DNA from 2 places in the Kribbella sp. NPDC050124 genome. Region 2 is predicted to be linked to the other one. Evidence: riboswitches for the same ligand, from Rfam matches in the RefSeq annotation. Region 2 holds a riboswitch; the other holds the start of a gene.
What was found. Region 2 has a riboswitch for thiamine pyrophosphate ahead of thiC (phosphomethylpyrimidine synthase ThiC). Riboswitches for the same ligand answer to the same signal wherever they lie in the genome.
Positions count from the first base shown of each region.

Region 1: another riboswitch for thiamine pyrophosphate. It lies ahead of ACIBL3_RS03970 (purine-cytosine permease family protein); the one in region 2 lies ahead of thiC (phosphomethylpyrimidine synthase ThiC).

Region 1 covers NZ_JBITJU010000001.1:799,504-803,684, reverse strand. The annotation lists gene ACIBL3_RS03975 (class I SAM-dependent methyltransferase) at 1-661, opposite strand, end outside; gene ACIBL3_RS03970 (purine-cytosine permease family protein) at 688-2,016, opposite strand; TPP riboswitch at 2,010-2,122, opposite strand; gene ACIBL3_RS03965 (alpha/beta fold hydrolase) at 2,145-2,807, opposite strand; gene ACIBL3_RS03960 (hypothetical protein) at 2,804-3,631, opposite strand; gene ACIBL3_RS03955 (DUF3152 domain-containing protein) at 3,693-4,181, opposite strand, start outside.
Region 2 covers NZ_JBITJU010000014.1:30,155-34,335, reverse strand. The annotation lists gene thiC (phosphomethylpyrimidine synthase ThiC) at 1-1,599, opposite strand, end outside; TPP riboswitch at 1,591-1,711, opposite strand; gene ACIBL3_RS28230 (lysophospholipid acyltransferase family protein) at 1,802-2,548, shown strand; gene ACIBL3_RS28225 (hypothetical protein) at 2,698-3,219, shown strand; gene ACIBL3_RS28220 (anion permease) at 3,223-4,181, opposite strand, start outside.

The DNA of each region.
Region 1 (4,181 bases), on a different contig from region 2:
GAATCTCCAGGATGAGCCGGCGGCGGCCGCCCCAGTCCCGCTTGTAGACCTTGTAATCCTCGATTCCGGCTTTCGCGCACAGGCGCCCGTAGCTGGCCTCGTCGTGGATGAAGTGCACGCTGCTGGTGCCGAAGTGCTCGGTGGTGACGATCCGGTGCTCCGGCCCCTGACGCATCCCGTTGGCGATCTCGGCCGCGGTCGCCGGACCCCAGACCGGGCCCTCGATGATGGCCAGCCCGCCCGGCTTCAGCACCCGGGAGATCTCGCAGATCGTGGACACCTGCTCGTCCTCGGCGAACAGCTCGTGGAACGCGGTCCACAGGCAGATCACCGCGTCGAACGCGTCCCACTTGTACGGCAGGTCGGTCATCGAGCCGATCGCCCAGTCGACCTGCAGCTCTTCCTCGGCCGCCCTCGCCCGGCCGGCCTCGATCAGGTTCGGCGAGATGTCCAGCGCTCGCACCACCTTCCCGGCCCGGCGCAGCGGCAGCGCGATCCGGCCGTACCCGCAGCACAGGTCGAGCACCGACTCCCTGCCCTGGAGCAGTTCCTCGACGGCCTTCACGGTCGCCGCGTCCCGCTCGGGCGTGGTACGCGCGGCCAGTCCGTCGGCCCCCAGTTCCGCGTACTCGGCCCGGCTGCGCAGTGCGGAGTTCAGCATTGCGCAAGTATCCCGGTTACTCCGGGTCAGTTGTCCAGCGGTCGGCGACCGATCCGTCCGAGCAGCACCGCGGCCAGCATCGACACGATGATCGAGGTGTACGTCGCCCCCAGCCAGGTGGGCACCGGCTGGTGGTTGAACAGCCACTGCTGGACGTCGGTCCAGAACGGCGACCAGCCCTTCACCGTGCCCGGGTTCACCAGCTGGTAGGCGACGAAGCCGATCAGCCAGGCGACCGCGGGCTGCCAGCGGAAGCGCGCCGTACCGGAGACGTCCCAGTTCATCTTGCTGACCACGAAGAAGTCGGCGATCGCGACCGCGAACAGCGGGACGAAGACCGAGCCGATCAGGTAGAGGAACTGCGTGTAGTTGCCCAGGTCAACCAACAGGGCGAGGCCGGTGGCGATCACGCCGATGGCGATCGAGATCCAGCGCCGGTCGATGTGGCCGACCAGGTTGTGCGTTGCCATCGTGGTCGAGTAGACGTTCGCGTAGGCCTCGTCGACCTCGTCCACCAGCAGCACGAGCAGCGCGATCGCACCAGCCGGCAGCGTGACGAGCGCGGTGATCACGTCGGTGCTGTTGGTCCCGAGCGTCGCCACCGCGAACACACCGAGGGCGTAGTACGCGATCGCCGCGATCCCGTAGCCGAGCGACGATCCGGCGAAGGCCGCCTTGTTGGTGCGCGAGTGCCGGGTGTAGTCGGCGGCCAGCGGCGCGAACGACACCACACCGGCGGCGGCGAGGTCGACAGCCGGCCAGAAGCCGAAGACGCCGTCCTGCGGGAGGTCCTGCACCGGCTTGCTGAGCACCTGCACGAACAGGTAGACCGACGCGATCAGCACCAGCCAGACCATGAACTTGCGCAGCAGCTTCACGCTGCCGAGCGGCCGGACCGCCATCGCCGTGGCGATCACTCCGGCCAGTACGACGAACAGCCACCGCCAGCGTTCACTCGTCACCGCCACCGCGGCCTGCGAGATGACGATGATCTCCATCGTCGCCCAGCCGACGTTCTGCGCGATGTTCAGCACGGTCGGCGCCATCGAACCGCGCCGCCCGAACAGACCGCGCAGGCAGGCCATCGCCGGCGCCCCGGTCTGCGAACCGAACACGGCCGCACCACCGAGCACCAGCGCGCCCATCCCGCAGCCGACCACGACCGCGAGCAGACCTTGGGCCAGCGAGCCCGTGTACGCCGCGACCAGCGCACCGGTCACCGGGCCGAACAGCGAGATGCCCAGGTTCCCCCAAAGGGTGAACTGGTCGAAGAAGCCGAGGGTGCGCGGCGCGTCCGTGGTGAGGACGAGCGGCGCCTCGGTCCGCTTGGCAGGACGAACAGCAGTACTGGTCATGGTGACCCGCTCCCTACGCCGGCATTACCCGGTCAGGTTCAGGCGGTCGGCGACCCCGCGTCGCCCTCTCAGCCCGCGCGTCGTGCGAGCTCCCGCATCGGTTTTGCTACCGCGTCAACGATAGCGCTTCAGGCCTGGGTCGGCGCAGCCGCTGCCCGCTGGATGAGAGCGGCCAGCTCGGGACCGTTGGTCAGCACCGGCATGTGGGAGCCGGTCGGCAGCGTGCGGGACTCACAGTGCGTGAGCTCGGCCAGTCGGTCCGTCCACTCGGCCGGCGAGAGGTGGTCGTGCCGGCACCGCACGATCACGATCGGGGCCTGCACCCGGGTGATGATCCCGGCCAGGTCGTGGTGCCGGGCCGCTTCGACCGCGCGGGCGATTGTGGACAACGTCGTACGCGCGTATTGCGGAGCGAGCGCCGGGATCAGGCGGGGTGACTCCGGGACGGCCGATCCGAGCCAGCGGGCGACCAGGTCCGGCCAGCTCGCCGCGCGGATGTCCCCGGTCGGCGCGATCAGGACCAGGGCGTGGACGAGCTCGGGGTAGGCGACCGCGGTCTCGACGACGACCTGGCAGCCGGCTGAGTGCCCGACGAGCACCGACCGCTCCCGGATCTTGTCGGCGACCGCCGTGCCCAGGGCTTGTGGTCGAAGGTCGTCGCCGCGTCCGGCGGGTTCGCCGTACCCGGGCAGGGTGACGATCCGGTACGGCGTGGTCAGGTACTCGACCGTGGGCGCGTACGACTTGGGCCCGAGGCCGAGGCCCGGGACCAGGACGATCGGGATGCTCACTCCCAGGGCGGGCGGGCCGGCGCGCCTTGGACGACCGGGTTGGACACGTCCGGCTTCAGCTCGCGGTAGCCGAGAAGGAAGCCGAGGGCAAGGATCAGCAGGCCGATCCCGCCCCAGCCGTACGCCGTCGGCAGCCGGTCCAGCGAGTCGTCGATGGCGCCCATGCCGGTCGACAACACCATCCCCGCCCAGATCAGGATCGGCACCAGCGACACCCCGACCAGGAGCAGACCGCCCAGCTCGATCGGTTCGATCTCGCGGCCGACCTTGCGGCGGGCGAGTACGTCGCGAATCCACATCACGATCGCGGCAACGCCGACCAGGAGCAAAAGCAACTGGCCGATGGTGTCGATCACGTCCGTGCGGAGCGGGTGGTTCAGCGGTGAGCCGGGAGCCTGCGAGATCTCGCGCAGGGCGACCCGCTGGACCGAGAGAACGAGCAGGCCATAGACGGCAGCGACGATCGTGGCGAGCAGTACGACGCGAGCCGCGCGCGGATCACGTGGTGCGACCGGCAGCTCCCGGCCGTACTTCGGCAGCTCGTGCTGCTGGGGATGCGCCGGTGTGCCGTAGGGGCTGCCGGGGCGGTAGTTGGGCGGCTGCGTGTACGCGCCGGGCGGTGCCTGTGGCGGCGGGGCGCCGTACTGGCCGGGTGGGGAGCCGTAGGGCTGTGGCTGGGCGTAGGCGTCTGGCTGCTGCTGGCCGGGAGGCGGTGCGCCGTAGCTGCTGCCGCCGTACGGCGTCGGCGGGGCGTAGTGGTGCTCCTCGGCCGGCTGCTCCGGTTGCTCACCGCGGCCGTACGTCGGGAAATCCTGTGACGACATCGCTGCCTCCCCTCGGCACCCAGCCTCTCACGAACGAGGGTTTCGCTCAGGTCCTGCAGCGTCAGGTCGCCTTGATGGTCGGCCAGGCGTTGGGCAGGCAGCCGGCCAGGCCCTTGGTCTGCTGCATCATCACCGGCGCCGGCGTCTTCGCCTTGGTGCAGGTGGAGTGGCCGTGGCCGAGCGCGTGCCCGACCTCGTGGTTGACCAGGTAGTTGCGGTAGAGCGCGACGTTCCCGGAGTACGCCGGGATCGCGTACATCCAGCGCTTCGCGTTCAGCACGACCCGGTCCTCGACCCGGCAGGACACCTCACCACCGGTGTCGAGCGGCAGACACAGCTTGTCGGTGAGCGTCGGCGTCGCCAGGATGATCCGCAGATCGGCGTCCACCTTGTCGGTCCGCTCGAAGCTGACCGGGTGAATCGCCTGCCACCCACGCCCGTCGGTCAGCGTCTTGTGGATGATCTGCGCGACCGCGGCGCCGTTGACCGACAGCCCCTGCTCGATCTCGACCCGGTAGGTCAGTTTGTCGCGAATCCCAGTCGCCTTGTC
Region 2 (4,181 bases):
CTTGTCGTGTGCCGCGAACGTCTCCGACATCTCGGCGAAGCCGGCTTCGATGGCCTCGGTCGAGGTCAGGCCCTTCTCCTCCGCGTACGCGCGGATGTCCGCGGTGATCCGCATCGAGCAGAACTTCGGCCCGCACATCGAGCAGAAGTGCGCGGTCTTGGCGGGCTCGGCGGGCAGTGTCTGGTCGTGGTACGACCGCGCGGTGTCCGGGTCCAGCGAGAGGTTGAACTGATCCTCCCAGCGGAACTCGAACCTTGCCTTGGACAACGTGTCGTCCCAGTCCTGCGCACCCGGGTGGCCCTTGGCCAGATCGGCTGCGTGGGCAGCGATCTTGTAGGTGATCACCCCGGTCTTCACGTCGTCACGGTCCGGCAGGCCGAGGTGTTCCTTCGGCGTGACGTAGCAGAGCATCGCCGTACCCAGCCAGCCGATCTGGGCCGCGCCGATCGCCGAGGTGATGTGGTCGTAGGCCGGCGCCACATCAGTTGCCAACGGCCCCAAGGTGTAGAACGGCGCCTCCCCGCACAGCTCCTCCTCGAGCCGCACGTTCTCGGCGATCTTGTGCATCGGCACGTGACCCGGACCCTCGATCATCACCTGGACGTCGTGCTCCCAGGCGATCTTGGTGAGTTCCCCGAGGGTCCGCAGCTCGGCGAACTGCGCCGCGTCGTTGGCGTCCGCGATCGACCCCGGCCGCAGCCCGTCGCCCAGCGAGAACGTCACGTCGTACTCGCGCAGGATCTCGCAGAGCTCGGCGAAATGCGTGTAGAGGAAGGACTCCTGGTGATGCGCCAGGCACCACGCGGCCATGATCGAGCCGCCGCGCGACACGATCCCGGTGATCCGTTGCGCGGTCAGTGGGACGTACCGCAGCAGTACGCCGGCATGCACCGTCATGTAGTCCACACCCTGCTCGCACTGCTCGATCACGGTGTCGCGGTAGACCTCCCACGACAGCGCTGCCGGGTCGCCCTTCACCTTCTCGAGCGCCTGGTAGAGCGGGACCGTCCCGATCGGCACCGGCGAGTTGCGCAGGATCCACTCGCGCGTCTCGTGGATGTTCTTGCCGGTGGACAGGTCCATCACGGTGTCCGCGCCCCACCGGGTCGCCCAGACCAGCTTCTCGACCTCCTCCTCGATCGAGCTGGTCACGGCGGAGTTGCCGATGTTCGCGTTCACCTTCACCAGGAACTTCTTGCCGATGATCATCGGCTCGGACTCCGGGTGCCGCCGGTTCGTCGGGATCACGGCCCGGCCGCGGGCCACCTCGTCCCGGACGAACTCCGGGTCGACGCCCTCCCGGACGGCGATGTACTTCATCTCCTCGGTGATGGTGCCCGCCCGGGCGTGCCCGACCTGAGTCAACGGCGTCCGCCCGGCGATCCAGTCCCGCCGGAGCGCGGGCAGACCGGCCTGTACGTCGATCTGCGCGGAGGAGTCGGTGTACGGGCCGGACGTGTCGTACAGGTCGAAGTGCTCGCCGTTGGTGAGGTGGACGCGGCGGGCGGGGACGTTCAGCTCGCCGCGGTAGATCTTCTCCGACCCGGAGATCGGGCCGGTGGTGACAGTGGGTCGGACGCTGTTTCCGATGGTTGTCACGATTGCTGCTCCCTACGCCGGAATTACCCGGACAGGTTCGGCGGTCGGCGGCACCGGGTTCACCCAGCCGCCCTCTCAGCCCGCTACGGTGCGAGCTCCCGCGATCTGAAGTTGTCGCCGTCCACCCTAGCGAAGAACTGGATACGGGATTCCGTGGGGCGCGTCACGGCCGCCGGTTGACCTGAGCCGGTAGCGTTCGGGAATGCGCGACCTCGTGTACCCGCCGGTGATCGGCTTCGCGAAGACGGCGTTCAAGGTGCTGGACCTGAAGTTCCAGCTGACCGGGACGGAGAACGTGCCGCGAACCGGTGGCGCGGTGATCGCGATGAATCACATCTCGTACGTCGACTTCGTGCTCGGCGGGTTCGGCGCGCTGCCGAGCAAGCGGCTGGTGCGGTTCATGGCCAAGGAGGTGCTGTTCCGCAACCGGGTCTCCGGCCCGTTGATGCGCGGCATGCACCACATCCCGGTGGACCGGGCGGCCGGTACGGCGTCGTACCGGCAGGCGATCGAGTACCTGAACGCCGGGGAGGTGGTCGGCGTCTTCCCGGAGGCGACGATCAGCCGGTCGTTCGAGCTGAAGGAGTTCAAGTCCGGCACGGTCCGGATGGCCGCGGAGGCCGCCGTACCGGTGCTGCCGATGATCCTGTGGGGGACGCAGCGGATGCTGACCAAGGACCATCCGCGCGACTTCTCCCGGCACCGCACGATCGCGATCACCATCGGCGAGCCGATCACGGTCACCGCGGCGGACGACCCGACCGAGGCGACCGCGCAGCTGCGCTCGACCATGGCCGGCATGCTCGACCGCACCATCCGCGCCTATCCGGAGCAGCCCGCCGGCGCCTGGTGGCTGCCGGCCTCGTACGGCGGCAGCGCGCCCACGCCCGTCGAGGCCGAGCGGCTGGACCGGGAGGAACTGGCCCGCCGGGCCGCCCGCAAGAAGTAGTCGGCTACCGGACAGGACCTTGACCCCGGTACGGCGTGGGGGTACTAAGAGCACTTGGTGTAGTAGCAGGTACCTGGGGGGTCCCTGTGCACTCGGCCGCGTGGTGGCGCGCGGGGCCGTCGTATTCAGGTAGGCGGGGGAAGTTGCTGGTGAAGTCATCCGAAGAGCTGCATCTGTTCGAGCCGGGGATCCTGACCGTGGCTCCGCATGTCGCGGAGGAGATCCCCGACGTCGGCGCGTTCTTCCTCGACTGGGCGATCCGGGGCCTGAACCCGGGGCAGGCTCGGGAGGTGGAGTCCGCGATCAACGGGCGGCGCTGCCAGAACGGCTGGTTCCCGCTGGAGAGCCTGGACAACATCGGCAGCCGCGGCTTCTGGCGCGGCCCGCTGACGTACCTGGCCCGGATGACCGCCGACGACGGCGCGATCCTCCAGGACTGGTCCGCGAGCGGGCTGGACGGCGAGAACCGGAGCAAGCTCGAGGCGACCGCGAACCACCTGCTCTTCCAGCAGGGCCACGCAGCCGCGGCCACCTGGGTGGTGGCGGTGCGGCCGCAGGCGTACCTCGACCTGACCGGACTCGGCGATCGCCTGGCCGCCACCTGGGAGCTCAACCTCGGCTCCATCCGCCCCAAGGAGGTGGCCAAGGCAGTCCGCCGCTGGAACCGCTGAGGCTCACTCCAGGATGAGGTGGGCCAGCCCGTAGCACAGCGCGGCGACCGCGCCAGCGGCCGGGATGGTCAGGATCCAGGCCGTCACGATGCCCTTGGCGACACCCCAGCGGACCGCGGACAGCCGCTTGGTCGAGCCCGCGCCCATCACCGCGGAGGTGATCGTGTGCGTGGTGGAGACCGGTGCGTGCAGGCCGATCGCCATCACGTACAGCACCGACGCGGCGATCGCCTCCGAGGCGAAGCCACGGGCCGGGTCCAGGTGGATGATCCGCCGGCCCAGCGTCCGCATGATCCGCCAGCCGCCGGAGTACGTCCCGAGCGAGATCGCGGTCGCGGCGGCCAGCTTGACCCAGATCGGGATGCCGTCGCCCTCCGACACGTAGCCGGTGGTGAGCAGGGCCAGGAAGATCACGCCCATCGTCTTCTGAGCGTCCTGCAGGCCGTGGCCGAGCGCCATCGCGGCGGCGGACAGCGACTGGGACATCCGGAAGCCCCGGGTCACCCGGCCGGGGTTGCTGCGCCGGAACACCCACAGGATCGCGGTCATCAGGATGAACGCGCCGAGGAAGCCGATCGTCGGTGACATCACCATCGGAATGACGACCTTGTCCAGGATGCCGGACCACAGCACCGTGCTGGCCGAGGCGAGCCCGGCGCCGACCAGGCCACCGATCAGCGCGTGCGACGAGGAGCTGGGCAGGCCGAAGTACCAGGTGATCAGGTTCCAGGTGATCGCGCCGACCAGGGCACTGAGCACGATCACCAGCCCGTGCTCGCCGGACGGCGTGCTGATGATGCCCTTGCCGACCGTCTCGGCCACCTCGGTGCCGAGCAGCGCGCCCACGAAGTTCATCACCGCGGCCATCGCCAGCGCCACCCGCGGGGTCAGCGCCCGGGTGGAGACCGACGTCGCGATCGCGTTCGCCGCGTCGTGGAAGCCGTTGGTGTAGTCGAACACGA